2 regions of the Rhizobium sp. Root1204 genome follow, and region 1 is predicted to be linked to the other one. Evidence: predicted binding sites of a transcription regulator. Region 1 holds the regulator's gene; the other holds the start of a gene.
What was found. Region 1 encodes PhoB, which activates phosphate uptake and scavenging genes when phosphate is short. Its sites were predicted from a motif close to TGTCATNNANCTGTCAT; they were not measured.

Region 1 (15,072 bases):
CCTGATAGAAACCCGGCGCCTTGGGGCCGAAGCCTTCCAGGTACTTCGCCTGCCCACCGGCAGCGATGGTCGCCAGTGTGCGGCCGTGGAACGCGCCTTCAAAGGTAATGATGTGGAATTTTTCAGGCTGACCCTTGGCGAAATGATAGCGCCGCGCCGTCTTGATCGCGCATTCGAGCGCTTCTGCACCGGAATTGGTGAAGAACACCTTGTCGGCGAACGTCGCTTCCGTCAGGCGGCGGCTGAGGCTTTCCTGGCCGGGGACTTCATAGAGATTTGACAGGTGCCAGACCTTGTCCGCCTGCTCCTTCAATGCCGATACAAGATGCGGATGTGCATGACCGAGCGAATTGACCGCCACACCGGCGGCGAAATCGAGATAACGGGTGCCGTCCTCAGCAATCAGCCAGACGCCTTCGCCGCGCTCAAACCGCAAGGGTGCGCGTGCATATGTGTCATAAAGCGGCGTGGCATCGGCCATGGCGCATGTCTCCTCAAACCATCACGGCCATTGTATAAACGGCGCCGTCAACAAGGCTGTGACCAGCCCATAAAAAATCAAAATGCCGCCTTTCGGCGGCAATGGCACTATCTTCACTTCGCAATGCGATGTCAACAAAAGCCCATGATTTCCAGCAATTCGCGGATATACAGCGGCCGCAAATTTTTTAGCCGGATACCCTTGCAAAAATGCCACGCATCGCAAGCAAGTTGGGGAAAACTCGGAAATCGATTCGGTGGGATTCTCCGGACTCTTGTCAGGGAGTCCCACGGGCTCTACGTTAAGAAATAATTACTAGAACGCATGCGGCGGACCTAGTCACCAAAAGTGTTATCGCGTTTCAGCCTCGGGTTACACCCAGGGCTCGGTGGAGGATTCGACCATCACCAACGCTGGGAATGGAGACAAGACCATGAACTGGACTGACGAGCGGGTCGAAAAACTCAAGAAATTGTGGGCCGAAGGCTTGAGCGCGAGCCAGATCGCAGCACAGCTCGGCGGCGTCAGCCGTAATGCCGTCATCGGCAAGGTTCACCGTCTCTGCCTGCCCGGCCGCGCAAAGGCTGGTGGCAGCACGGCAACGGCCCGCGTCAAGCGCCCGGCACCTTCCGCCGCACCACGCGCACCGAACTATACCGCATCGCGCATCACCGCCACCCGCACAGTGACCCGCACCACCGGTGCGACCGTCATGAAGGAAGAGGTGGAAATCGACGCGATCGAGAATCTGGAGACAGCACCGGCTGGCAACAACGTTGTTATTCCGATGTCTCGCCGTCTGGTCCTGACCGAGCTGACCGACCGTACCTGCAAGTGGCCGATCGGCGATCCGATGAAGGACGAGTTTCACTTCTGCGGCAACGATTCCCCGGACACTTCGCCGTACTGCACCTTCCACGCCAAGCTGGCCTACCAGCCGTCCGGCGAGCGCCGCCGGGCACGCTAAGGCCGGATCGGCCGTGCGTTTTGTCAATCCCATCCCGTTTGTACGGGATATCAGCATCTCGAAAATCTTCTATAGCGAGATGCTGGGATTGGCAGTCAGCCGTGATTTCGGCAATTTCGTCTTATTTGAAACGGGATTTGCCATCCATGATGGCAAATCCCTCGAAACGACGGTCTGGGGACAGCCGTCAGACGTTTCCGGGCCGTACGGCCGTCAAAATATCCTGCTCTATTTCGAACATGATGATCTGGATGCGCTTTTCGGGCGCATCGGCAGCCTTGTAAACCTCATCCACCCCATCGAGACGCAGGCTTGGGGCCAGAGGGTTTTCCGCTTCTACGATCCGGATGGTCACGCCATCGAGATTGGAGAACCGCTCGGCAACGCCTGACGGTTCTTTCCTGTACGATTTCAGCTTTCCAGGGAATAGCCCGCGCCGCGCACTGTACGGATCACGTCCTGCATATTGGAAAAGTTCAATGCTTTGCGCAGGCGGCCGACATGGACGTCGACGGTGCGTTCATCGACATAGATATCGTGGCCCCAGACGCCATCCAGCAGCTGTGAACGCGAAAAGACCCGGCCCGGCGATGCCATGAAGAATTCCAAGAGACGGAACTCCGTCGGCCCGAGACGGACCTCGCGCGTCTTGCGGTGGACACGGTGGGTTTCGCGGTCGAGTTCGATATCGCCGCACTTCAGCAGCGTCGACAGCACTTCCGGCTTGGCGCGGCGCAACATCGCCTTCACCCGCGCCATCAGTTCCGGCGTCGAGAACGGCTTGACGACGTAATCGTCGGCGCCCGTAGCCAGACCGCGAACACGCTCACTCTCTTCGCCACGCGCTGTCAGCATGATGATCGGTAGCCGTTCGGTTTCCGGACGCTGGCGCAGCCGGCGGCACAGTTCGATCCCGGAAACACCCGGCAACATCCAATCGAGGATCAGGAGATCGGGCAGACGTTCCTGCAGGCGCATTTCCGCCTCGTCGCCACGGTTGATGGTGTCGACTTCGAACCCTTCGGCCTCGAGATTGTATCGGAGGAGGACGCTCAGCGCCTCTTCGTCTTCAACAACGGCAATTCTTGGCAACATTCAGTTCTGCTCCTTGGCGTCCGGCCGGATGGCCGGAGGCGTGCCGAGCGGCTCCAGCGGCCGCTCGCGCGATCATTGCGTAAGAATTTACTTACTTTCTCAGGCGATCAGTTGCCGATCGCACCGACCGTATTGGCTGTGTCGTCCTTTGGACGTTCGCCAGCCGGCTGCGCGCCGGTCGCCATGTAGTAGATTGTTTCGGCGATATTGGTGGCATGGTCGCCGATGCGCTCGATGTTCTTGGCGCAGAACAGAAGATGCGTGCACGGCGTGATGTTACGCGGGTCTTCCATCATGTAGGTCAGGAGTTCGCGGAACAGCGACGTGTAGATCGCGTCGATCTCGTTGTCGCGTTCGCGGATGCTATTGGCCTTTTCCGGCGAGCGGGAGGCATAGACATCGAGCACTTCCTTGAGCTGAACGAGCGCAAGCTCGGCCAGATGCTCCAGACCACGGGCCAGTTGGCGCGGCAGGCTGGCGCTCGCGACCGCGATGACGCGCTTGGCGTTGTTCTTGCCAAGGTCACCGACCCGTTCAAGATCGGCGGCAATGCGGATCGATCCCATGATTTCGCGCAGGTCGGCAGCCATCGGCTGGCGCTTGGCGATGGTGACAATGGCCTTTTCGCCGATCTGGCGTTCGGCCTCGTCGAGAATGGCGTCGTCGGAAATGACCTTCTGGGCAAGCGCCAGGTCGGAATTGACCAAGGCGCGTACGGATTCGGCCACCATCTGTTCGGCCAGACCGCCCATCTCGGAGATGCGCCGGGTCAGGTACTTCAGATCTTCGTCGTAGACGGAAGCAATGTGCGTAGACATGATTGTTTTTCCTTGCGATCACAATCCGGGTTGGAAGACCACCACCCTGCCCTCATGACAGGGTGGCAAGCTCAGTCCTCAGCCGAAGCGGCCCATGATGTAATCCTGGGTCCGTTGGTCATCCGGGTTGGTGAACATCTTGTCGGTGTCGTTTTCCTCGACGAGATTGCCGAGGTGGAACATCGCGGTCCGCTGCGACACGCGGGCTGCCTGCTGCATCGAGTGTGTGACAATGACGATCGTGTAGTTTGTCCGCAGCTCGTGGATCAGTTCCTCGACCTTGGCGGTCGCGATCGGGTCCAGGGCCGAGCACGGCTCGTCCATTAGGATGACTTCCGGGCTGACCGCAACGGCGCGGGCAATGCACAGGCGCTGCTGCTGACCACCGGAGAGGCCGGTGCCGGATTCATGCAAGCGGTCCTTCACTTCATTCCAGAGGCCGGCCTTCTGAAGGCTCGTCTCGACGATCTGATCGAGGTCCGCTTTGGTGCGGGCGAGGCCATGGATCTTCGGACCGTAGGTGACGTTCTCGTAGATCGACTTCGGGAACGGGTTCGGCTTCTGGAACACCATGCCGACGCGGGCGCGGAGTTCGACGACGTCGATGCTCGGGTCGTAGATATCGCCGTCATCAAGGGTGATCTTCCCGGTGACGCGGCAGCTGTCGATCGTGTCGTTCATGCGGTTGAGCGTGCGCAGGAACGTCGACTTGCCGCAGCCCGACGGGCCGATCAGCGCGGTGACGGTGTTTTCGCGAACGTTGAGGTTTACATCGAAAAGCGCGCGCTTCTCGCCGTAATAAACCGAAACGTCCTTTCCGATCATCTTGAAGGGAACAGTGTTCATTTTCTGGTCCAGCGCCTTTTCAACTGCTGCTTCTGACATCATGTTCATGTTCTTACCTCACTACCAGCGACGCTCAAAGCGACGCCGCAACAGGATTGCGCCAAGGTTCATGACGACGAGGAAGATCAAGAGGATCATGATCGCACCCGAAGTCCGTTCGACAAATGCACGTTCGGCTTCGTTGGCCCACATGTAGATCTGGACCGGCAGAGCAGTGGACGGGTCCATCGGCGAGCCCGGATAGTCGACAACGAAGGCCACCATGCCGATCAGGAGCAGCGGCGCGGTTTCGCCGAGCGCATGTGCCAGGCCGATGATCGTACCGGTCAGGACGCCCGGCATGGCGAGCGGCAGGACGTGATGGAAGATGGTCTGCATCTTGGAAGCACCGAGACCCAAGGCTGCCGAGCGGATCGACGGAGGAACCGCCTTCAGAGCTGCTCGGGTGGCGATGATGATCGTCGGCAGCGTCATCAGCGTCAGCACCAGGCCACCAACGACGGCAGCCGAACGGGGCATGCCGGCGAAGTTGATGAAGATCGACAGGCCGAGCAGACCGTAGACGATAGACGGCACCGCCGCGAGGTTGTTGATGTTGACCTCGATCAGATCGGTGAGCCGGTTCTTCGGCGCGAACTCTTCGAGATAGATCGACGCCGCGACGCCGATCGGAAGGGCAAGCACAAGGACGATCAGCATCATGTAGAGCGAGCCGAGGGCGGCGACGCCGATACCCGACGCCTCAGGACGGCTCGATGCACCATAGGTGAACAGCCCGGTATTGAACTGCTTGGCCATTGCGCCGGTTTCGGACAGCTTCTTCATCCATTCGATCTGCTGATCCTTCACCTTGCGGTTGGCTTCAGCAACGGTCAGGTCGATCTGGCCCTTGTTGGCGCTATCGATATTGCCTTCCGCCAGAAGCGAAACAGTGGCGGTGGTACCGATGATCGCCGGATTGGCAACGACGAGATCGCGCAACTGTGTGCGGGCACTGGCCGAAACCATGTCCGTCGCCTGCTTGACGAGCGGCTTGTTGGCGGGATCGATGCCGAGGGCCTTTACCAGCGCGTCACGCACCAGCAGCGGATAATTCGCCGTCATCAACTTGGCGGGATTGGCGCCACGTTCGTTCTTCGGATCGATGATCTTTTCCGAAAACTCGATCGGCAGGGTAATCGCCGTCTGCTGGAAGGCCGTGTAGCCTTTGGAGACAACGGTCCACAACAGCACGAACAGAAAGAACAGGCCGATCAGGATAGCTGTCAGGCCGTAAGCCTTGAAGCGGCGTTCGGCAGCATAGCGCCTCTTGATGCCGATATCGCGTCTTGCCTGCGCCGGGCGCACAAAGGTGGACTGTACGGAGGATGTCATGTCGGTCATTCGTACTGTTCCCGATACTTGCGCACGATGTAGAGTGCATAGATGTTGAGGCAGAGCGTGATGGCAAACAGAGTGATGCCAAGAGCGAAAGCCACCAGCGTCTGCGGCGAGTTGAACTCAAGGTCGCCCGTCAGCTGATTGACGATCTTGACGGTGACCGTGGTCATCGCCTCGAACGGGTTGAGCTGCATGCGGGCGGCAACACCGGCAGCCAGCACCACGATCATTGTTTCACCGACAGCACGCGAGGCCGTCAGCAGCAGGGCGCCGACGATACCGGGCAGCGCCGCCGGCAGGATGACGCGCTTGATCGTCTCAGAGCGCGTCGCACCGAGGCCGAGCGAGCCGTCGCGCAGCGAGCGGGGGACCTGCGTGATGATGTCATCCGACAATGAGGACACGAACGGGATCAGCATGATGCCCATGACGAGACCGGCTGTCAGAACGCTCTGTGCCTGGATGAAATTGACATAGTTGCCAGTGACCAGGCCGTTCAGCTGGGCGGAGATATCGCGCAGGAAAGGCCCGACGGTCACCAGCGCGAAGAAGCCGTAGACGATAGTCGGGATACCGGCGAGAATTTCCAAGAGCGGCTTAGCGATGCCACGCACGACGGGCTTTGCATATTCCGCCATGTAAATGGCCGCGAACAGGCCGACCGGCACAGCAAACAACATGGCGACAAGAGCGATGTAGAGCGTGCCCGCGAGAAGCGGCAGAAGACCGAACTGGCCTTCCGTGCCACCGCTGCCGGCTGCCGAAAAGCGCGGGTCCCAGACCGTGCCGAAGAAGAACGCACTCGGGGACACCGACTGGAAGAACCGGATGGCCTCCGACAGCATGGAGCCGACGATACCGACCGTTGTCAGGATCGCGATCGAAGAGGCAACAAGGAGCGTGCCCAGCATGACGCGCTCGACGCGGTTTCTGGCCCGGAACGGCGCGCTGATACCGCGAATGGCGAAGACGGCCCCGGCAATAGCAATGATCAGCACGACTAGGCTCATTACCCACCGGCTGCCATCTCTGAGGGAATTATAGTGCTGCGCGGCTTCCACCATGTAGGGCTCGCCGGCATTTGCCATCGGCACACCCTTGGCGGCCAGCGCCTCCCGAAGGTTGCTGGAGCCGCTGGTGACGGCCGCAAGCTCATCGCTGCTCAGCCGCTTCAGGCCGTTGGCTACCTGCATAACCTGACCGAGCATCAGCTCGGTGGTCGCAGCGCCCTGGCTTTTCACCGTATCCGGCAAGGCGGAGCGCACGGAATTTTCAATGAAGAACGGGCTGGCAAGAAGCCATACGGCAAGAACGAACGCAGCCGGCAGGACCGCCCAGATGGCAACATAGACGCCATGATAACCAGGAAGCGAATGCAGGGCGGAAAGCTTGCCTTTGGAGCTGGCCATCGCGCGCGCGCGTCCGGCAAAATATGCCGCAAGGCCAACGATCAAAATGATCAAAAGAATAAGAGAAGTGCTCATCGATATGTCCCCCCGGCTTTTCACTCATTGAAAGCCGGCAAATCCGCATACTCGGGATGCCCGGCACGGCAAAGCTGCCGTGCCGGTTTTTGCACTAAATTAGAGCATGTTACCGTCGGTGAAGGCCTTGCGGTCGGCTTCGCGCTCGGCATCCGGAGCCGGAACGAGACCGTAGGCAGCCAGCGGGCTGTCCGGGCCGACCATCTGGTCGTCGAGGAAGAATTCAACATATTCCTTCAGGCCCGGGATAACGCCGAGGTGAGCCTTCTTGACGTAGAAGAACAGCGGGCGCGAAACCGGATATTCGCCCGAAGCGATCGTTGCGCCCGACGGGACAACGCCGCTGACGGTCGCGACCTTCAGCTTGTCAGCGTTGTTTTCATAGAAGGACAGGCCGAAAACGCCGATGCCGTTCTTGTTGGAAGCGATACGGGCGAGCGTTTCGGTGTAGTCGCCATCGATGTCGATCGCCAGACCGTCCTTACGGACGGCGATGCACTTCTTGGCAGCTTCCTTTTCGTCGGCGACGAGACCCTTGATGGCAACGTCAGCGCCAGCGTCCTTGCAGCCGTGAGCCAGCATCTTTTCGTCGAAGACTTCGCGCGTGCCGTGCTTTTCGCCCGGGATGTAAGCAGCGATTTCTACGTCCGGCAGGTCTTTGTTGACTTCCGACCACTTCTTGTAGGGATTGGCAACGAGCTTGCCGTCGATGACGAGCTCAGCGGCGAGCGCGAGGTAGAGGTCCTTCGGAACGAGCTTCAGATCGGCATTGCCGCTGTCCGTTGCGAAGACGATGCCGTCATAACCGATCTTGACTTCCTGGACTTCGGTAACGCCGGCTGCCTTGCAGGTTTCCAGCTCGCTGTCCTTGATCTGGCGCGATGCATTGGCGATGTCGATCGTGTCCGGGCCAACGCCCTTGCAGAATTCCTTGAGGCCCGCACCGGTGCCGCCGGATTCAACAACCGGGGTCTTGAAGTCAGGGAAGGTTTCGCCGAACGTTTCGGCAACGATCTTTGCATAAGGCAGAACGGTCGAGGAGCCGGCAACCTGGATCTGGTCGCGAGCAATGGCAACGCCTGCAAACGCGGCGGATGCAACCAGAGCTGCAACAGTAAGTTTCAAGGACTTCATCAGAATACTCCCGTAATGGGCTTGTGTGGGTGCGCTTTTCACCAGCGCTCGCTTTCGCCGTGTCGATCGGCCGCCCTAGTTAGCGCCCGATGCCCACACCTTTTATGTCAACTTGACGAAACATTTGTGACATATCAATCAATTGAAATAATTGACTATTTTCTAAAAATGACATTTTCGGAGACAGGTTTGTGTCAAAACCTCACGGTAAAGACCGTGCCCTTGCCGACTTCAGACTGAACCAGCAGCCTGGCGCGATGCCGGGTGAGGATATGCTTGACGATGGCAAGCCCGAGGCCCGTGCCTTTTTTCGACCGGCTGGCCTCGACATTCACCCGGTAGAATCGTTCGGTAATGCGCGGAACGTGCTCCGCGGGAATGCCCGGCCCGTGATCGCGAACGGAAACTTCTGCCGGAGCATCACCTCCACCGGAGAGCGTGACCTCGACCTTTTTGCCCTCCTGGCCGTATTTGCAGGCGTTTTCGATCAGGTTCTCAAAGACTTCCGTCAGCTCGTCACGGTCACCCTGCACGGTCACTGGCTCATCCGGCACGATCAGCGAAATTTCGACACCGACGTCTTCAGCAAGTGGTGCCAGAGCATCGCGGACATGACCAAGCAGCGGCCCCAGGCTGATCGCTTCATCCGGCGCGATATGGGACTTGAGTTCCAGCCGCGACAGGGACAGGAGATCATCGACCAGCCTGCTCATCCGCGTCGCCTGCTCGTGCATGATGCCGAGAAACTTTTCGTGTGCCTTCTGGTCGTTGCGCGCAGGCCCTTGCAAAGTCTCGATAAAACCGCGCAACGAGGCCAGCGGCGTTCTCAGTTCATGGCTGGCATTGGCGACGAAATCGGAGCGCATCCGGTCGATCCGACGCGCCTGGGAAATATCCCTGTAGGACAGGACATAAAGCCGCTTGTCGGCCCGCTGGCCAACCTCGGCCGGCGCGACCCGGACGATGTAGACCGCGTCGGATGGAAACCGCTCCGAATGTTCGATCTGGTTGACCTTGCCGGTGACGATGGTCTCGCGAACCATATCGAGGATGCCGGGCGAACGCACCCGTGCCGACAGGTCCGTGTTCGGCGGAATGGTGCCGAACGCCTTTTCCGCCGCCTGATTTTGTAAAAGCACTGTTTCATCGGGTGCGACCACCAAAATTGGCGTGTCGAGTGCATTGAAGCCCGTCGCGAGCATGTCGAGATCGGTTTCTTCCACCACGGACGGCACGGCAACCGGAATCGGCGGCTTGGTGTCTGCGGAACGATTGAACAGGACCGTCATCCAGACAAGCCAGAACAGCAGCACAGCTGCGGCATGAATGCCCGAAAAAACGAGACCTGCAGCGGCAGCAACGGACAGGCCGATGACCCATTTCTCCGACTTGGCGGTCTCTTTCAGTCGAACCCAGACGTTGTTTGTATCTTCCAAGATTTTCTCACGAGCACGGTGCAATTGACCGGTGATAGCGGAGGTTCATGACATGATTTTCACGGCATGCTTGAATTCGCAATGCAATTGTGGCCTCCTCCCATGAAATCGGCGACCGGCAGCAACAATATCCAGCGAGGGTACATCATGATGGACATGGAAAAAAACAAGCCGGTCGAACTCGTGATCAATGGCAAGGAGCGGGTTTTCGACATCGACAATCCGAAGCTGCCAGACTGGATCGACGACAAGGCGCTGGCTTCCGGCGACTACCCTTACGAAAAGAAATTCGACAGCGACGAATATGACGATCTTCTGGAAAAGCTGCAGATCGAGCTGGTGAAGGTCCAGTTCTGGCTGCAGGCGACCGGCAAGCGTGTTGTCGCCCTGTTCGAAGGGCGCGATGCGGCCGGCAAGGGCGGCTCCATCTATGCCATCCGGTCTTATATCAATCCCCGCTCCGCTCGCGTCGTTGCCCTGCCCAAACCCACCGAGACGGAACAGGGACAGTGGTATTATCAGCGCTATATCTCGCATTTTCCGACGGCCGGTGAATTCGTGATGTTCGACCGATCCTGGTACAACCGGGGCGGCGTTGAACCTGTCATGGGCTTCTGCACGCCAGAACAGCACAAGAAGTTCCTGAACCAGACGCCGCGGCTTGAAAAGCTGATCACCGGCGATGACATCCATTTCTTCAAGTTCTGGCTGGATATCGGCCGGGAAATGCAGTTGAAGCGGTTTCACGACCGCCGTCACGATCCGCTGAAAGTCTGGAAGCTCTCGCCGATGGACATTGCGGCGCTGACCAAGTGGGACGACTACACCGAGGCGCGCGACACGATGCTGCGGGAAACGCATACCGACCATGCGCCCTGGGTTGTCGTTCGCGCCAACGACAAGAAACGTGCGCATCTCAACCTGATCCGTCACCTTCTGAATTCGGCCGATTATGACGGCAAGGACGAGAAGGCGATCGGCAAGATCGATGACAAGATTCTCGGCTTCGGCCACGGCTTTGTGAAATAGCCGCAGCGCTTACCAAAAAGCTTATTGGCCGGGAAGGACCCGCACCGCATAGACGCTGACGCTGTTGCCGGCACCCGTGACATCGCTGTTGATCAGGATATGTCCAGGCGAACTCGGGGCAAGACTGCGATCGAATGTCACCTGGAACAGCATGTCGTTCTTTTCATCGTTCACCGTGAACCGGTGGCGGCCGCAATCGCCGAGCGAGGCAAAATCGCATTCGACAGAAAATTGCGTCTGCTTACCGGTATCCGCCTGAACGCTGAGGGCGACAGTCGATGTCTTGCCGGAAATCTGCTCAAGCACCGAAACAGGAATCTCGATCGACACATTGCCGTCGGCATCCGCCGTCGCCGAGGTGATACGAAGACGCTGGCCACGCTCGTCGCTGACGGGATCGGCAGCAGCACGGCTACTGGCCTTGACGTTGCTTGCATCAGCAGGTGTGAAGACCTCAACCCAATCGCCGGAAAAGCCCGCTTGCGCTCCAAGCGTCTTCAAACCGGCCGCGCCGTCGAAATCCTCCGATTGCACTGTCGAGGGCGGATTGGCGACACTGGTATCGCGCTCTGCCGCCGTTTTCAAAAGTCCGCTGGTTTCAACCCACCACGCCCCCATGACCACCGCTGCAACCAGCGTGGTGATGACCATGACGAAGGAGAGAAAACTGCCGCGCTTGCGCCGCCGGGGTTTTACTGCCGCCGCATCTGCCTTTGCGGCCTTGCCGCGCTTGCCGGCGGCCGGTTCCGTCAAGGGTGCCGTGTCCGCAGCACGCGCGCCGTCGCGGCGCTCCGGACGCAGGCCCGCAAGGCCACCATCCGCAACAGGACTACCGGTACGACCCGCATGCCGTTCGGATGGCATGCGGATGTCGTGATCAAGCTCTGCCGAAGGAACCGGCGCGCTGCGGGTCTCAACCTGGATCGGCGGCGGCACGGATGCAGCGGCTTTCAGGCTGGCGCGCTCCTCCAATTCGATGGCGTGAATGACGCCTTCGAGCCGGTGGCGCTGCTGGGCAATCACCTCGGGATCGTGCACATCCTGCTTTCTAAGGCCGGCCTCCAGCGCGTTGCGCGCCGATTGATAGATGCGCGCACGCGTTTCGGAGTTCGCCCGCTCGGAGCGTTCCAACGCCTGTCTGATAGCAGTTTCCAGTCCGCTCACTCTTCGTCCTTCTTGGTGCAGGCATTCACGCCCTTGCAAAGCATACTGCGCGCATCGAAAGCCGAAGCGGCCGGATTGCTGTTACCCAAAAACCATGCACGACCGGCTACGGGCCTTACAATCAAATCCATCGTCATGGCCTGACATCCTTTTAGGAAACCCGGCACGCTTTTGAATATGTTAACAATTGGGTAACGGTTGACGCTGCGATCTGCAAGCCTCGCGCATCAAACGGGCCATCAGCGCCGGGGAAAACCCGGTGGTTTTGGCCGAACCATGACCAGCAGCCACGACAAATCGGCCTTGCAAAACACAAAGCCGCTGCTAAGGTTCTTACGTTTACGGAAACGTCAAATAACAAACCGGGAGTGAACCTTGTCCCTGCCAGCCATCCTCAACGGCACCACGCGCCTGCCCGTCGTCGCAGCACCGCTCTTCATCATCTCGCACCCCGCCCTGACGCTGGCGCAGTGCAAGGCCGGTGTCGTCGGCTCGTTTCCGGCCTTGAATGCGCGGCCGGAGGCACAGCTGGACGAATGGCTGGCCGAGATCACCGAAGACCTCGCCGCTCACAATTCCCGTAATCCCGGCAGGCCGGCAGCCCCCTTCGCGGTCAACCAGATCGTCCACAAGTCCAACAAACGGCTTGAGCACGACCTGATGCTCTGCGTCAAATACAAGGTGCCGATCGTCATTTCCTCGCTTGGCGCTGTGCCCGAGGTCAATGCGGCCATCCATTCCTATGGCGGCATCGTGCTGCACGACGTGATCAACAACCGCCACGCCAACTCGGCCATCCGCAAGGGCGCCGACGGACTGATCGCCGTTGCGGCCGGTGCTGGCGGCCATGCGGGCACGCTCTCTCCCTTCGCCCTTATCCAGGAGATCCGCACGTGGTTTGATGGACCCCTGCTGTTGTCCGGGGCAATCTCGACCGGCGGCGCGGTTCTGGCTGCACAGGCAATGGGAGCCGACATGGCCTATATCGGCTCGCCCTTCATCGCCACGACCGAGGCGCGCGCCAGCGACGCCTACAAGCAGATGATTGTCGGCAGCAGCGCCAGCGACATCGTCTACTCCAACTTCTTCACCGGCATTCACGGCAACTATCTCAAGCCCTCGATTGCCGCTGCCGGCATGGACCCCGACCATCTACCGGAAGCCGATCCTTCCAAGATGGATTTCGAGACGGCCACGACCGGCGCCAAGGCCTGGAAGGATATCTGGGGCTGCGGCCAGGGTATCGGCGCCGTCACGGAAATCGCTCCCACCGCCAATCTCGTCGACAGGCTGGCCGAGGAATATGCGGCAGCAAGGCAAAAACTGGCGCTGTAGAAGGCGCCATTCGAACTGCCGGAAGCTTTTTTCCCGTTCTCAAAACTGATGGCTTGAAATCGCATCCGTTTGCAGGTATCAGCCCCTCACACATCGTTTCGCGGCATCGCGCAACGCATGCTGGCCGCTTTAGCTCAGGTGGTAGAGCACATCATTCGTAATGATGGGGTCGCAGGTTCGAGTCCTGCAAGCGGCACCAGTTTTCTCCCAAAAAGCATGACGAGAACAGGCCTTTACGAGGCTGCGTGGATTCCCGTCACTCCAAAGTCTAGCACTCAAGGCGCAACAGGCTCGCTCCGGTCAGTTAGCCAGTTGGTAATAGGGATCTTCCCTGTAGGTCGCACCGACGTAGCAATTCGTCCCGAAGCATCGGGGGCTTCTGCGGTCTCCCGATTGAACGTAGAAAACGCGCGGACTGCGCCGATGATAATAGCTCGGCCCTTGCCTGACGTCGTAATAGCGCTGCTCTATCACCACCCGCTCGCGATAGGCGGTGGGCACAGGCGCATTGGTATAGAGATATCCGCTGTCATCGACGCAACCGGACAAGATCGCGCCGGACGCTCCGAGGGCAATGAGAATCATAACTAACTTGTGGCTCATGCTTCCTCCAGAATGGGGAGATGGCGCGACGTTGAAACAGGGCAAGTCCTTTTATCTGGGTATGTTTTCAGATTTCCGGCCGATCTGCAAATCCAATGACGGTGCGCGGACGCGGAACACGAAAATGACGCCGCAGGACTGTTCAAATCCTTAATCGAAGGTTAATGCGAAGCGTAGCACCACATCGGGATGTTCAAGCCCGGCGCAAGCGACGCAACCTATCTTGCCCTCACCTCCGGCATGATGCCGGGCAGCAGAGGACAATGACATGTCGAACATCATCGAATATTCAGGCGAGCCCAACGACGCAGCCATCGCGCTTTTTCTTCAGGACGACAACGGCGACAAGCTGACCGATATTCTGGTGGACGCACTCGACGAGGCCTTCCGGATTCTGAGCGACGACCTGGTTGGCGGATCATTGAACTAACGCAGCCCTAGCTCCAAAAAAGCTGCACGACTCCCGGATGTCTTACAACAGGTGTAGGATCGGTGCGGCACGCATGGCGTCCTCGATCGCGCTTCGCCCGAAAACATGGTTAATTTTTTAACTATTTTCCGGCTATCACCGGAACGGTTCGGCGAACTGGCCGTTGATGCGAAAAACCGGGAGGACCTGCGATGATCTTCAATCTTCTCAAGGCAAAGCGCGATGACGCTGACGATACCGGCACCTATGCCGACGGCGTTTTTGAGCTGACGGCATCTGAAATCAAGTCTGAACCGCGGCGCCTCCGTGGCCATATGGCCCATCAACGCGATTATGGCAGCGACCGGGCGATCGCGCCCATTCCCGCCGGATTTGCCTGAGGCTTTCCGGCAGGAACACGCGACACACTTGCCGCAGCTTAGGCGCGCGGCTTCAGTTTCATGTGGCGGTTGACGTCCTTGTAGAGCAGATAGCGGAACTTTCCGGGGCCGCCAGCATAGCAGGCCTGCGGGCAGAAGGCGCGCAGCCACATGTAGTCGCCGGCCTCGACTTCGACCCAATCCTGATTGAGCCGGTAGACGGCCTTGCCTTCCAGCACATAGAGCCCGTGCTCCATGACATGGGTTTCTGCAAACGGGATGACGGCGCCTGGCTCGAAGGTGACGATCGTTACGTGCATGTCGTGGCGCAGGTCGTTGGGATCGACAAAACGGGTCGTTGCCCATTTGCCTTCGGTGCCAGCCATCGGTGACGGCGCAATATCCGCTTCGTTGAGGAAAAGAGGTGTCGGGACATCGAGTCCCTCGACAAATTCATACGCCTTGCGGATCCAGTGGAACCGAACCGTCTGGCCGGAGGTATTGCGCACCG
Region 2 (15,072 bases), on a different contig from region 1:
GGCGATGGACATGTGCCGGAAACTGCTCGATGACGGATGAGGTCTGAAAACCAAGATGGTAATCCCGGTGCGCCGATTGCGCTGCCCCGCCCGGATTGACCCGGTTGACCTGCGCCGTCATCTGATAGCTCGGTCCGAGCCAGGCTTCGCTGACCAGCGCGATCAGGGCATTGCCATAGTAGGCGGCGAAATTACGCGGATCACGCAGGCAGTGCTTTTCAAGTGAATTCCAGATGCGGTCATTGGCGCCCGGCTTGGCAAAATGGTCGCCGCCACCGCTATTGGTCCGGTGCTGTTCATTGATGATATCGTCGAAAATGCCGCTCGCCGCATCGATGACAGCCGTATCCTCGAATGCCCGCTTCAGCACGACGACGCCCGGCCCGGTCGCAAAGGCTTCGCAGATTTCAGCCAGCACCGCCCGGCGTCCTTCGCCGGTCTGAGCCGCCTTCAGCACATTTGCGCTGTCATAAATCAGAACATTCTTCTCGACGGCCGCCGCATGCGGATAGTCGGCAAGCGATGTCGTGCACTCCACCTCAGCGCGAAAATCCTCAAGATCGCAGGCAGCTTCCGTCAGCCAGACCCGGTCAGCTCGCTGTTTTAGAATATTGTCGGTCTTCATCCCGTTTTCCTCCCGCCGGATGTCTGTCGATGACCGCACTATACGCGGAGGGAAAAGCTGATATAGAGCAGAAACACCTCAAAAAACCATCAGAACGGACCCACGATGGCCCACGAATTTCTGGTCAAGGACATCGCTTTTCAGGCAGGCCTCAGCATCGCCACCGTCGACCGCGTTCTCAACAATCGCCCCGGCGTACGCAAACAGACGGAACTGCGTGTCCACGCCGCCATCCGCGAACTGGAAAAACAGCAGGCCGGAATCGAAATACAGGGCCGCAAATTTGCCATCGACATCATCATGGAAGCGCCAGACCGCTTCACCGATACCGTGCGCGATGCCTTCGAAAGCGAGAGCCTGACATTTCTGCCGACAATCTTCCGCTCCCGTTTCCATTTCGCCGAATCGATGCGGCCGCAGGAGATCGTCCAACTGCTTGACCGGGTGCGCCTGCGTGGCACCGATGGCGTCGTCCTGAAGGCGCCGGATGTCCCCGAGATCAGTTCCGCCGTCACGCGCCTCGAACAATCCGGCATTCCCGTTGTGACGCTGGTCACCGACCTGCCCAATGCACCCCGCACGGCTTATGCCGGAGCGGACAACAGGGCAGCCGGCGAAACCGCCGCCTACCTGATCGGCGAACGCTTTGCCGGTCAGCCGGCAACGGTACTGGCGACCCTGTCGAGTAGCCGTTTCCGTGGGGAAGAAGAGCGGGAAATCGGCTTTCGACGCATATTGCGTAACCGCTATCCATCAATTGGTATCGTCGAAATCAGCGAGGGTCTTGGCCGCGATGATCCAACCGGGGCTTTAGCTGCGGCCGCCCTTTCAAACAATCCGGGCATCAACGCCGTCTATTCAATCGGCGGCGGCAATCGCGCCGTGGTGGCTGCCTTTGCCGCGGCCGAGCGAACGTGTGCGATATTCGTGGCACACGATCTCGATGCCGGGAATCTCGATCTTCTCCGGATGGGTAAAATCCATTTCGTCCTGCATCACGATCTGAAGGCCGATGTGCGCACCGTGTTTAGGGCGATCATGAGCCGCCGCGGTGCCTTGGCCGCACCGGGTATCGCGCGCCTCTCCGCGGTGGAAGTCATCACGCCCTACAACATCCCGTTATCGCTTCGATGAACTACGCCGCCTGGCCGGTGTTCGGGATACATCACCAAGTCAGCCAGGATACGGTTTCACGCGCCATCTCCCTACGCTCGACCGGAAATCACCCCTGAAAGGCCGCCGACGACGCACAACAACTGTCTTTCAGTCGGACGCTTCGTTCAACGAACTTGGTTGGCAATCCGATCATTGCCCGTGGCCGGCTGGTAGCGCACGAAGGCGAATTCCCGGCCATCCGGCGACCAGTTGGGAACGTTGATGGTGCCCTGCCCGCCAAACAGCGCAAACAGGGTTCGGGCATTGCCGCCATCCGGGTCCATCAGCCGCAACCGCACATCGAGATCGCGCGGATGATCGAAGACATCCCCGTCATAGGAGATGACCAGCAGGTGCTTGCCGTCGGGAGACGGATGCGGAAACCAGTCGCCATACTCGCTGTCGGTAATACGGGTCACATCCGAACCATCCGGGCGGACACGCCAGATCTGCATCCGGCCTGTACGGCTGGAATTGAAATAGATCCATTCGCCGTCCGGGCTGTAGTCCGGGCCATCGTTACGCCCCTCGCCGAAGGTCAGCCGCGTTTCCTCGCCGCCGTTCACGGGGATGGTGTAGATATCGAAGACCTGACCGCGGATGCCGCAATAGGCCAGCGTCCTTCCGTCCGGCGACCAGCCATGCCAGTAGGACGGCCGGTTCTGCGTCACCTGCTTGGGCAGTCCGCCATCGGCCGGAAGCGTATAAATCGTTGATGCGCCATACTCGGTCTTGTCGCTGATGACGATGGTCCTGCCATCAGGCGAGATGCCATGGTCGTTGTTGCACGTGCGAGCAAAGCCCGTATCGATCAAACGCGGCTCGCCGCCCGGCAATGGCAGGCGGTATAACAGGCCGTCGCCATTGATCACCAGCGACTGCCCGTCCGGCGACCAGTTCGGTGCCTCCACCAGCTGTTCCGTCTGCCAGACGATGCGGGTTTCGCCTGTGGCGACCGTGTAGATTTCGACCGAACTGCGCATGCCGTCGTCTCCAGTTGCAAGTCTACCGGTCGCGGAACCGGTTGGTGATTGGATAGCGACGGTCGCGGCCAAAGTTCTTCTTGGTAATCTTCACGCCCGGGGCCGATTGGCGACGCTTGTATTCGGCGATGTAGAGCAGGTGCTCGATCCGGTGCACCGTCGCCTCGTCATGACCGCGCGCGACGATCTCCTCGGTCCCCATTTCCTTCTCGACCAGGCATTCGAGGATATCGTCAAGCACCGGATAGGGGGGCAGCGAATCCTGGTCCGTCTGGTTCGGGCGAAGCTCGGCCGACGGTGCCTTGTCAATAATGTTCTTCGGGATTACTTCGCCTGACGGACCGAGCGCACCGGGCGGCACCGTCGTGTTGCGCCAGCGCGACAGCCCGTAGACCTGCATCTTGTAGAGGTCCTTGATCGGATTGAAGCCGCCGTTCATGTCGCCATAGAGCGTCGCATAACCAACCGACATTTCCGACTTGTTGCCGGTGGTCACCACCATCGAGCCGAACTTGTTGGACAGCGCCATCAGGATCGTGCCGCGCGTCCGGCTCTGCAGGTTTTCTTCGGTAATACCGGATTCCGTTCCCTCGAACATATCGGAAAGGGCGTTGAGGAAGCCCTGCACCGGCTCCTCGATCGGCACGACGTCATAGCGGCACCCGAGCGCTTTGGCGCAATCCTCGGCATCCTTGAACGAGTCCGACGATGTGTAGCGATAAGGCAGCATCACGGTGCGGACGCGTTCTTCGCCGAGCGCATCGACCGCAAGTGCGGCACAAATCGCCGAATCGATACCGCCGGAAAGGCCAAGCACGACATTCTTGAAGCCGTTCTTGTTGACGTAATCGCGAAAGCCCAGCATGCAGGCGCGGTAGTCGGCTTCCTCCTGCTGTGGCAGGCGCGACATCATCCCCTGCTGACAAACCCAGCCCTCGCCGTTCTTGCGCCACTCAGAGATGGAAATGCTCTCTTCGAACTGGCTCATCTGGAAAGCCAGTTGCTTGTCGGCATTGAAGGCGAAGCTGGCGCCGTCGAACACCAGTTCGTCCTGGCCGCCGAGCTGGTTGGCAAACACCATCGGCAGACCGGTCTCGATCACCTGGCGCAGCACCACCTGGTGGCGCACATCGATCTTGCCGCGATAATAGGGAGAACCATTGGGCACCAGCAGGATTTCGGCGCCGCTTTCCGCCAGCGTCTCGCAAACGCCCATGTCATTCCAAATTTCCTCGCAGATCGGGATACCGAGCCGCACACCGCGGAAATTGACCGGTCCAGGCATCGCGCCCTCGGTGAAAACACGTTTTTCGTCGAACTCGCCGTAGTTCGGCAGATCGACCTTATCGCGAATGACCAGAACCTGACCGCCATCCAGAACAGCAACCGAATTATGGCGTCCCGTTTCCCCTTGCCGCGGATAACCGACGATGACCCCCGGACCGCCATCCGCGGTATCGGCGGCAAGCGCATCGACAGCCTTTTGGCAGGCCTTCAGAAATGCCGGTTTCAGGACCAGATCCTCTGGCGGATAGCCTGAAATGAACAATTCGGTCAGAAGAAGAAGGTCGGCGCCGCCGCGTGCCGCATCAGCGCGGGCTTCGCGTGCCTTGGCGAGGTTACCGGCAATGTCGCCGACGGTGGGATTGAGCTGGGCAACAGCGATACGGAACGTCGTGGAAATGGTCTTTTGCGCGGTCATGAACAGGCCTGTGCTTGATCTTGCTATCGCGGATGCGAGGCATCCAAGGATGCTGTTTATCGCATTCCGCACCAAAATACCCCGTGCTTGCGATGAAGTTGGAAAAAAATACGCCCTGCCCGTCAGATGGCTTGCGCACTGCCACCCGCAACCCCGCCTTTCAGGCCATGTCGGATCGGCAACAGGTGCCGAAAAAGTCGGTGGAGAACACCACTTGAATTATTCATCCTCCGTTCAAGATGACGTCTGTATGACATTAGGACGACAGTTTTATGAAATCGGAGACGGCCTTGGCCATTTTTGAATCGGCAGCAATCGCTGCCACCGCTTCTAGGGCCTATGGCCCGCAAATCGGTTTCGGCGCACGCCATGCCAAGGCGCTTTCGGTTGCACGGCATCTCTCGCTGTCATTGCTTCTGTCGATCACATTGATTTTCTTCGTCGAATGGATTGCCCGCAATTCCGCAATGGAATCTGCACTGTTCTTCCTCGACCCGGCGCGCCCCGCATGGACGACCGCTGGCGTATTCTTCCTGCTTTTCCTTGCAATCGACGCCCTCTTCGCACGCGAAAATTTGGGGGTCATCCTGATCGCGCCGCTGGCGCTCATCCCGGCGCTCGTCAGCCGGCAGAAGCAGATTTTCCTCTCCGATCCGCTTTACCCGACGGATTTTCTGTTCGGCCGCCAGATCATGGAGCTGATGCCGGTTCTGGTCCGCGACCGCCCGTGGACAGCCGTTGGCATCGTCGCCGGTATCGTTTTGGCGGTGGCCGCGCTGGTTTGGCTTGTCCGTTTCGCTTGGCGGCGCTTTCCGGCCCTCACCCGGCGCCAGCGCCTGGCGCGGTTCGCCGTCGCCCTGCCGTTGCTCGGCGCATTCTATCACCTGATGGACTACAACAATTTCTCATGGGTGCGTGACCGCCTGCAGGTCATTCCGATCATGTGGGACCAGACCGAAAACTACCGTCACAACGGTTTCACCATGGCGTTTGCGCTCAACCTGCCAATGGCGAACGTGACGGCACCGGCGGGCTATATGTCCGATGCGATCGACAAGATTCCAACCAAGCCGATGCCGGCTGGTACATCCCATCGCAGCAAACCTGACGTTATCGTTCTGATGAGCGAATCCTTCTGGGATCCGACCCGTCTGCCCAACGTCAAACTGTCGCCCGATCCGATGCCGACGATCCGCGAAATGCAGTCCGGCAACGTCTTCTCGCCGGAGTTCGGCGGCATGACGGCCAATGTCGAATTCGAGGCGCTGACCGGTTTCTCCAACGCCTTCCTACCCTATGGCAGCATCCCGTATCAGCAGTATATCCGTAATCCCATTCCTTCGCTTGCCACCTTCTTCCGTGGCGAGGGCTATGTGTCGCGCGCCGTGCACCCCTTCCAGAAGTGGTTCTGGAACCGCAGCGCCGTGTACAAGGCATTCGGCTTTGACCAGTTCAAGTCGGAAGAGAACCTGCCGGTAATGCAGAAGCGTGGCATCTTCGCCTCGGACGAGTCGCTCACCAAGGAAATCATCCGCCAGGCTGACCAGCTGCGTGATCCGTTCTTCTTTTTCACGGTTACCTTGCAGGGTCATGGCCCCTATGAAGCCAACCGCTATGCCAAGAACACCATCAAGGTCGAAGGCAACCTTCCCGCTGCCGACAAGCAAGTTCTTGAAACCTATGCACAGGGCATCAAGGAAGCGGATGACAGCCTGAAGATGCTGATGGACTGGGCCAAGGAACGTGACCGCGAAACCATCATCGTGCTGTTCGGTGACCATCTGCCGCCGCTCAACACCGTCTATCCGAACACCGGCTTCATGAACGACGTCACCGCTTCGCGCAAAGGCTCGCTCGAGCAGATGAAGGCACAGCACGAAACGCCTCTGGTCGTCTGGTCCAACAAGACCGGCCCGGTCAAGGATATCGGCACGATCAGCCCGGCCTTCCTGTCCTACCAGATCCTCAAGCAGGGCGGCTTCGAGCATCCCTATTATACGGGCTTCCTCGGCAATATCTTCGACAAGTACCGTATCATCGACCGCTACATGCTCGTCGACACAAAGGGCAAGGAAACAGCCTCCTGGGGACGCCAGAAGACAATCCCGCCGCTCATTCGCGACTATCGTTTCCTGCAGCACGACATGATGTTCGGCCAGCGCTTCAGCACCGAACGGTTCTTCGAGAGCCACGCCGATCTCTTTGCCGGCGCCATGTAAAAAGAAGCGGGGATGCCGGGTTCCGGCATTTCCGCAAATCACCGGGGTAGGCTAGAACAGGGCAGCGTTTTCTGACGGAGCCTGCCCATGTCGCACCTTGACGAAATCTCCCACATCCTTTTCGGCAAATCGAGCAGTGAACTTGGCGCTATAGAGCGTCAGGTTCTCCACCGCGCCAAAGAACGCAAGATCGTGTCGCAGGACACCAACGCTGCCTTCGTTGCTGGACAGAGCTATGGTGACCGGATGGCAGACAGCATCGCCCGTGTCGGCGGCTCCTGGGGCTTTATCATCGCTTTCCTGATCTTCCTTGCCGCATGGGCCATCGCCAACACGGTGCTTTTGACGCGAGATGCGTTCGACCCCTACCCTTTCATCTTCCTCAACTTGCTGTTGTCGATGATCGCCGCCATCCAGGCGCCGATCATCATGATGTCGCAGAACCGGCAAGCCATGAAGGATCGCTTCGATGCCTCGAAGGACTATGAGGTCAATCTCAAATCCGAGCTGGAACTGATCTCGCTGCACAACAAGATCGACACGGTGCTATTGCGGGAAATCGCCGAACTGCGTGCCGATGTCGGCCGGTTGCAGGGACAGCTCGCGCAATACAAGGATGCGGGAAATCCGCAAGCCTGACTTCGCCTGTCCCATTCCGGTGCGGGAGTCCACTGCGCAAACACAACCAACCAGAAATGGCACAACTTAAAATCGATTATTCGCAGTAATTAGCGGTAAAAACGTAAAAGACGATTTATTAGCGTACGGAAAAATTAACAAATGAAGCACACGATATAGGTGTAACTGGATCGCCATATCGACCAGATACAAACCTGGAGGTGTGTTCCATGTCTCTCATATCGCAGATGCGTAGAGATATTGACGGGGCGGCCGCATTGGAATTTGCGATTGTAGCCCCCCTGTTCTTCCTGACGATTTTCACCATGATCGGCTACGGCATCTATCTGAGCGCGACGCATGCAGTTCAGCAGATCGCCGCTGACGCAGCGCGCACCGCTGTGGCGGGACTGTCCTCGACCGAACGAAAGAGCCTGGCCCAATCGTTCATCCAGTCATCGACGCTGGATTACGCCTTCATCAACAAGGCGAAGCTCACGGTGGACGTCGCCGATGACGTCAAGAACCTCAATCAATTCACCGTCACCATCGTCTACGATGCACGCGATTTGCCGATCTGGAATCTATTTTCCTTCGCGCTGCCCGACGAAGAAATCAAACGTTACGCAACCATCCGGCTGGGAGGTATCTGATATGGTCCGCGAAACGCTGAAACGCCGCAATATTCTGGCCAATACTTCAGGTAATATCGGCATCTCCACAGCCATTGTTCTGCCTCTTGTCGTATTGTCGCTTGGGCTTGGCATCGATTTCGGTTACCTCACGCTGCAGAAACGGGAAATGCAGGGCATCGCCGACCTGACCGCCATCGTCGCCGCATCCGATCTGCCGAATGTCGAGTCTGCTGCGCGCAATCACTTCAAGATCAATGGCCTTCCTCTCGCGCTTGCAACCAAGGGCGGCTTGATCAATCCGGATGGAAAGGTCATCCCGGAAGATAGTGTCGCCATGAAGAATGGCATCGTCACGATCGTCAAGGGACGCTATGTCCCCGATCCCGCACTAGCGACCGGTCAACGTTTCATCCCGAACGCCACGCCGGCGGATGCAGCCCAGGTCTCGATCGAGAAGGAAGGCGCGCTTCATCTCGCCGCCATATTCAGCGCACCGCCAACGATGAGTGCAGTGGGCACCGCTGCAAGCACCAAGCTCGCGTCCTTCTCCGTCGGTTCACGGCTCGCAAGCCTCAATGACGGCATCCTCAATCAGCTACTGGGCCAGATGCTGGGCACGACGATTTCCCTGAAAGTCATGGATTACCGGGCGCTGGTGGATGCGGATATCGACGTCCAGCCCTTCCTTAAGGGCGTGTCCACCCGCCTGAACCTGACGGCGGCGAGTTATGAAGACGTGCTGAAGGCAAACCTCACCATGCCACAGCTGCTTGCCTCCATGCAGGCCGTTCACGGGATTTCCGCCACGGCCAATTCGGCGCTGAAGGCGCTTGAAACGGCCACCAAACAAAACAAGAAGACCTTCACCTTGTCGCAGATCCTCAACATCGATCCCAAAAAAGGATTGAGTGTCGATGCCGGGTCCAACTGGGCGATGAAGATCAGCGCGCTCGATATCGTGTCAGCAGCTGCTGCCCTTGCCAACGGGACCAACCAGATATCGCTTGCCACCGTGGCCGGCCTGCCCGGCATTGCCTCGGCCAGCGTGAAGCTTGCTGTTGGTGAGCCGCCCGTCACCACGCCGGCCCATCGGTTGGGCAGTCCAGGTTCGGCGGTGCGCACCGCGCAGACCCGGCTTGCAATTGAGGTCAACATCGATGGGCTGTCCCTGCTTGCCGGTTTGCGGATCAAACTGCCGATCTATGTCGAGGTTGCCTACGCGGAAGCCAAGCTCGCCGACATTCGCTGCTATGGTGGTTCAAACACCAATGCCAGCGTCTCGGTCGATACCGTTCCGGGCGTCGCGGAGATTGCGATCGGTACCGTAAATCCCGCTATTCTGTCAGACTTCAGCGATGAGGCACGGGTTGAAAAAGCGAGGATCCTCGACTCGTTGCTGGTCAGGATCGATGGCATCGCCCATGTCGAAGCCAAGAACCTTCAGCCGCAAAGGCTAACGTTCAGCCCGTCCGAGGTCGCGGCCAACTCTATCAAGAGTGTTTCGACCAAAGACATTCTGACCTCGGCAACGCAGACACTGCTCAACAACCTCGATGTCGATATCCAGGTACTGTTTCTGACGCTCGGCAGCCCCAAGCTCGTTCAGGCAGCGCTCGCCCAGACGCTGGGAGCCGTTACACCGGCGATCGATAGCCTGATCTACAATCTTCTTCTGGTGGTCGGCGTCCGGGTCGGTGAAGCTGATGTCCGCGTCACCGGCGTCAACTGCTTGCAGCCAGTCCTCGTACAATAAACGTCACAATCACCCCTCTCATTCGTAGACCGGATGGCAATCTTGCCGTCCGGTTTTTTTTTCGAATAGATCAGTGGCACGAACCGTCCTGTTATTTGCAGCCTTTGGTGAAACAATTGATGGACTTATACCGTTTTGCAACAGACATGCCTTAACAATAACCATTCAGCCGATTCCCGGCCCGACATAGTACCCGTATGGACTTTCGCCAAAACCATGAACGGCAAACATCCGCCTGCGATCGATACGACAGAAGCCGGTTTCTCCGCCGAGGTTGATCGGTTTGCGGCGAATCCTGCCTTGTTCCCGGTCCTGCAACAGGCGGCGCGGCATATGATCGAGCTTTACGATCACTTTCCGCGGATTGCCCGTCTGGTTGCCGCCCAGCAGAAATGGCTGCTGACGCAGGCCGCCTACGCACTGCATTTGCAGCGCGACCCCACGGATCCGCTCTCCGGCATCACTGCGGCCAGACTTCTTGAAGTTATCGCAGCCACAGGCCTTTCGAGCCGCAACACCGCCACAGCGTTTCTGGCGGAGTTGCGCGCCTACAAGCTTGTCCGCGATGTCGCAGGGTCAACGAGCAAACGCAGCCGCCCGCTGGAGCCGACCGAAACCAGTCATGAAGCAATGACGTTGTGGTTCCGTGGCCAGATGCGCAGCCTCGATCTGATCGATCGGAGTAATCGGGTGGCGCAGCTGGAGGCAAATCCGGACATATTCCGCCACGCCCAGCCGCTCGCCGCCAAACGGCTGATCGCCGATCCGGCATGGCGCGAACCGCCGCTGAGCATCTCCTGCTTCGTCTGGACAGAATATGGCGGGCTGATCCTTGATGATTTCGTCTCACGGATTGCCAATGCCGAACCGGAGGACGGCCGCCACTGGGTCGAGAACCTGCGCTTTTCCGAACTCTCCAGCCACTACTCTCTCTCGCGCACGCATGTCCGCCGCCTTTTTGCCCGTGCCGAAGCGCAGGGCTGGTTGGGCTGGCAGGATCGCAACGGCAGCCGGAACAGGATCTGGGCCACGGCTTCGTTCGTGGACGACTACAAGCGCTGGCAATCCATCAAGTTCTGTGCGCTGGAACGGGCTTATAAAGAAGCAGTACTTTTGACCGGCCCAGACGTCTTCTGAGGCAGATACAGGGCCTCCTGCCACACCCATCAGGCGCTTGACTGCGCAAATTGCGGCAGATCATCATTGATCTCGTAGAAGTCGCCCTTGTCGGCACAGAAGATGTGAACGCCGAAGGACAGGCCGGTCGGGGTATCGAACGCTCCGGCCATGATCGATGTATAGTCCAGACTGTCCATCTTCCAGAACAAAGCCGAACCACAGGTCTTGCAGAAACCCCGGCGGGCCTGCGGGCTCGAGCGATACCAGGTGATACTCTCCGCCCCTTCAAGCGCAAGTTCACTGTCGAGAACATTGGTCGCGGCATAGTATAGACCGGTCTGCTTGCGGCATTGGGAACAATGACACGCGATCACTTCGCGCAGTGTCCCGCGTGTACGGAAACGGACAGATCCACAATTGCACGATCCGGTATTTTCTTCTGCCATGAATATCCCCTCAAGCGACTTGTAGTCCGGCCCCCGCGGACAACAAAAAACCGGGCCAGCTTCGTCAGCCGGCCCGGCTCTGTCAAATTCAATGTGCTCAAGGTTTTGATCAGCAGCGCTGATCAGCCGTTGACGACCATCCGCTTTTCGTCGCGGCCGCCCTTCATGCGCTCGGCAAGAAGGAAGGCCAGTTCCAGCGCCTGGTCGGCGTTGAGGCGCGGGTCGCAATGGGTATGGTAACGATCGGCAAGATCGGCACCCGACAGCGCACGGGCGCCACCGGTGCATTCCGTCACGTCATTGCCGGTCATCTCGATGTGGATGCCGCCCGGATGCGTGCCTTCGGCGCGGTGGATCTGGAAGAAGCTTTCGACTTCCGACAGGATGCGCTCGAAAGGACGGGTCTTGTAGTTGTTGAGCGTGATCGTGTTGCCATGCATCGGATCGCAGGACCAGACGACCTTGCGGCCTTCCTTTTCGACCGCACGGATAAGGCGCGGCAGGTTTTCGGCAACCTTGTCATGACCGAAACGGCAGATCAACGTCAGGCGGCCGGCTTCGTTCTGCGGGTTGAGCAGGTCGATCAGCTCGATCAGGCCATCAGCCGTCAGCGACGGACCACACTTGAGACCAAGCGGGTTCTTGATACCGCGGCAATACTCGATATGCGCGTGATCGGCCTGGCGCGTGCGGTCGCCGATCCAGATCATATGGCCGGATGTGGCGTACCAGTCGCCCGACGTCGAATCGACACGGGTCAGCGCCTGCTCGTAGCCGAGCAGCAGTGCCTCATGGCTGGTGAAGAAATCGGTCTCGCGCAGGCTCGGATTGCTTTCCGGCGTAATGCCGATCGCCTTCATGAAATCCATGGTTTCGGAGATGCGGTCGGCAAGCTTGCGGTAACGCTCGGCCTGCGGGCTTTCCTTGACAAAACCGAGCATCCACTGGTGCACGTTGTCGAGGTTGGCATAGCCGCCCATCGCGAAGGCGCGCAGAAGGTTCAGCGTCGCAGCCGACTGGCGGTACGCCATGATCTGGCGTTCCGGGTCCGGAATACGAGCCTTCTCGGTGAATTCGATGCCGTTGATGATGTCACCGCGATAGCTCGGCAGCTCGACGTCACCCTGCTTCTCGATATTCGAGGAGCGCGGCTTGGCGAACTGACCGGCAATACGGCCAACCTTGACGACCGGTTGCTGGGCGCCGAACGTCAGGACGACAGCCATCTGCAGGAACGCGCGGAAGAAGTCGCGGATGGTGTCCGCGCCATGTTCGGCAAAGCTCTCGGCGCAATCGCCGCCCTGCAGCAGGAAGCCCTTGCCTTCCGAAACATTGGCAAGCTGGCTCTTCAGACGGCGCGCTTCACCGGCAAATACCAGCGGCGGATAGGTCGCGAGCTGCGCTTCTGCGGCCGCGAGTGCTGCCATATCCGGAAAATCCGGCACCTGCTGGATGGGCTTCTGCCGCCAGCTGTTCGGGGTCCAATTCTCTACCATGTCGATCACCTGTTCTCTTGCGCAAGGTCCGCCGCAGCAGCAGTTGCATCGCCGGATCCACACCCTAGCAATGCCGCCTGAAACCGGTTTTGAACCGTGTATCAACGGAACAATTCCTGAACCGTAGCCTTCCCTCGGGGGAAAACGGCGATTTTGCGGATGCGGGCTTATAAACGTTAACATAGGGATTGCAAAGCCATTGTGCCAGCAAAGTGCGCGCAGCCCCGGCGCGCCCTACCCTGCGTTGCCAAGTGTTTGGCGCAACACCTTACCGGCTCATACGGTCCGCTCGCCGTTCCTGATCCGGTAGCTCGGACTATACATCGTCACCAGCTCTTCCGATGCGGTTGGATGCACCGCCATCGTCCGGTCGAAATCGTCCTTGGTGCAGCCGGCTTTCAGCGTAATTCCAAGCAATTGCGCCATTTCGCCGGCCTCGTGGCCAAGAATATGGGCGCCCAGGACCTTGCGGTCGGCAGCATTGACGATCAGCTTCATGATGGTCTTCTCCGCCCGCCCCGAAAGCGTCGCCTTCATCGGCCGGAACTCGGCCCGGTAGATTTCCAGATCGGCAAATTTCTTCGCGGCTTCCTCTTCCGAGAGGCCGACCGTACCGATTTCCGGCTGGGAGAACACTGCGGTGGCAATCAGCTCATGATCCGGGGATGTCGGGTTACCCTTATACTCTGTCTCGATGAAGCACATCGCCTCATGGATCGCCACCGGCGTCAGTTGCACCCGGTCGGTCACGTCGCCCAGCGCATAGATACCGGGCGCGCTGGTGCGCGAGAATGCATCGATGATAACAGCACCGCGCTCGTTGACGGCAACGCCAGCTGCCTCGAGACCAAGCCCCGTGGTATTCGGCACGCGGCCAAGCGCCAGCATCACCTGATCGGCGGTCAAGGCACCATGCTTCTTCGTTTCCACTGTCAGCCTGCCATCGGCATTTTTGCTGACGGACTGGATCAGGTCCTCGCACAGGATGCGGATACCCTTTTGCTCCATCGCCGCATGCAACCCACGCCGCATGTCCTGATCGAAGCGCGACAGGATTTCCTTGCCGCGGTAGATCAGCGTCGTCTCGACACCGAGACCATGGAAGATGTTGGCAAACTCAACCGCGATGTAGCCGCCGCCGGCAATCACGATCGATTTCGGCAGCTCCGGAAGGTCAAAGGCCTCATTCGAGCTGATGCAGAGCTCGTGACCCGGCAGCGCATCGTGCGGCGTCGGATGACCACCGACGGCGATGACGATCCGTTCGGCCGTGACGGTCCTGCCGCTATTCTTCAGCTTGATCGTGTTTGGGCCGGTCAGCTCGGCCCGCTCATGCAGGATTTCCGCGCCGGCATTGGCCAGCCCTTTTTGATAGAGCCCCTCCAGCCGGGTGATTTCCTTGTCCTTGGCGGCAACCAGCTTTTTCCAATCGAAAGTGCTTTCGCCGACGGTCCAGCCAAACCCCTCAGAATCCTCGAAATGCTCGGCAAACTGCGAGGCATAGACATAGAGCTTCTTGGGAACGCAGCCGCGGATCACGCAGGTGCCACCGTAGCGGAACTCCTCGGCGATCGCCACCTTCTTGCCCATCGCCGCAGCAAGCCGGCCACTGCGCACGCCGCCGGAACCGCCGCCAATAACGAAGAGGTCATAATCGAAAGAAGCCATGATGAAATACTCCCGGCAGGGTCATATGCGAAGGGAAGCGGGACGCGGGGGGTAAGGCTGCGGCCGCAAACAGCGGTACAGCGCCTCACCGGCGATTCCGCCGTGTGATGGTGATATAGGGTGGCAGGATGCAAAATGAAAAGCCCGGAATGACCCGGGCTTCAGCAAATCGGCGTGAATGTGCTGCCAGGAACCGGCAGGCGCTCCTTATTGGGCAGGCGTCACGGGAGCCGTGCCATCGACCGGCTGCTGACCGGCGGTCAGGGTCGCGCTCAAATCCTTGGTTGCAGCCGCATTCAGATCGCGGGAGATACCAGCGGCCCAGATGTCGGCGGCCTTGACCAGTTCGCGCGAAGCGATCGGGCCGTCGTTCAAAAGCTTCTTGCCAGCTTCGGACGTGTAGAAGGTCGCAATCGCGTTCAGCTGCTCGACGGTGAAGGTCTTGGCATAGATCGTTGCCGCTTCACGCTCCAGGTCGGCGCGGCGCGCAGCCAGTTCGAGCGCCTTGGCATCGACCGTCTTGGAAATCAGGTCTTCGTAGTTCGGCGAGGACTGGATGAGGGTCGTCTTCAGGCGTTCAGCCAGATTCGGCAGGATATTGTCAAAGCCGTTCGTGGCGTTGATGGCAGCGATTGCGGCCCGTGCGGCCTTGA

Region 2: ASC96_RS24085 (LTA synthase family protein) is a predicted target of PhoB. The motif match lies at 4,705-4,721, and genes of this name have one in related genera.

The regions. Positions count from the first base shown of each region.
Region 1 is NZ_LMCZ01000001.1:298,233-313,304, forward strand. Features, by position in the region: gene ASC96_RS01420 (aspartate aminotransferase family protein) at 1-481, opposite strand, end outside; gene ASC96_RS01425 (GcrA family cell cycle regulator) at 915-1,448, shown strand; gene ASC96_RS01430 (VOC family protein) at 1,462-1,839, shown strand; gene phoB (phosphate regulon transcriptional regulator PhoB) at 1,860-2,543, opposite strand; gene phoU (phosphate signaling complex protein PhoU) at 2,651-3,364, opposite strand; gene pstB (phosphate ABC transporter ATP-binding protein PstB) at 3,440-4,255, opposite strand; gene pstA (phosphate ABC transporter permease PstA) at 4,268-5,590, opposite strand; gene pstC (phosphate ABC transporter permease subunit PstC) at 5,587-7,071, opposite strand; gene ASC96_RS01460 (substrate-binding domain-containing protein) at 7,171-8,205, opposite strand; gene phoR (phosphate regulon sensor histidine kinase PhoR) at 8,400-9,641, opposite strand; gene ppk2 (polyphosphate kinase 2) at 9,792-10,670, shown strand; gene ASC96_RS01475 (hypothetical protein) at 10,692-11,834, opposite strand; gene ASC96_RS32390 (hypothetical protein) at 11,831-11,971, opposite strand; gene ASC96_RS01480 (nitronate monooxygenase family protein) at 12,210-13,169, shown strand; tRNA gene ASC96_RS01485 (tRNA-Thr) at 13,293-13,368, shown strand; gene ASC96_RS01490 (hypothetical protein) at 13,470-13,772, opposite strand; gene ASC96_RS33255 (hypothetical protein) at 14,041-14,202, shown strand; gene ASC96_RS01495 (hypothetical protein) at 14,394-14,582, shown strand; gene ASC96_RS01500 (bifunctional allantoicase/(S)-ureidoglycine aminohydrolase) at 14,621-15,072, opposite strand, start outside.
Region 2 is NZ_LMCZ01000034.1:574,803-589,874, forward strand. Features, by position in the region: gene ASC96_RS24065 (phytanoyl-CoA dioxygenase family protein) at 1-625, opposite strand, end outside; gene ASC96_RS24070 (LacI family DNA-binding transcriptional regulator) at 731-1,759, shown strand; gene ASC96_RS24075 (TolB family protein) at 1,906-2,763, opposite strand; gene ASC96_RS24080 (NAD+ synthase) at 2,786-4,465, opposite strand; gene ASC96_RS24085 (LTA synthase family protein) at 4,738-6,684, shown strand; gene ASC96_RS24090 (DUF1003 domain-containing protein) at 6,772-7,323, shown strand; gene ASC96_RS24095 (TadE/TadG family type IV pilus assembly protein) at 7,533-7,955, shown strand; gene ASC96_RS24100 (pilus assembly protein TadG-related protein) at 7,957-9,690, shown strand; gene ASC96_RS24105 (hypothetical protein) at 9,907-10,827, shown strand; gene ASC96_RS24110 (GFA family protein) at 10,857-11,255, opposite strand; gene ASC96_RS24115 (3-deoxy-7-phosphoheptulonate synthase class II) at 11,378-12,751, opposite strand; gene gor (glutathione-disulfide reductase) at 13,028-14,419, opposite strand; gene ASC96_RS24125 (DUF2059 domain-containing protein) at 14,627-15,072, opposite strand, start outside.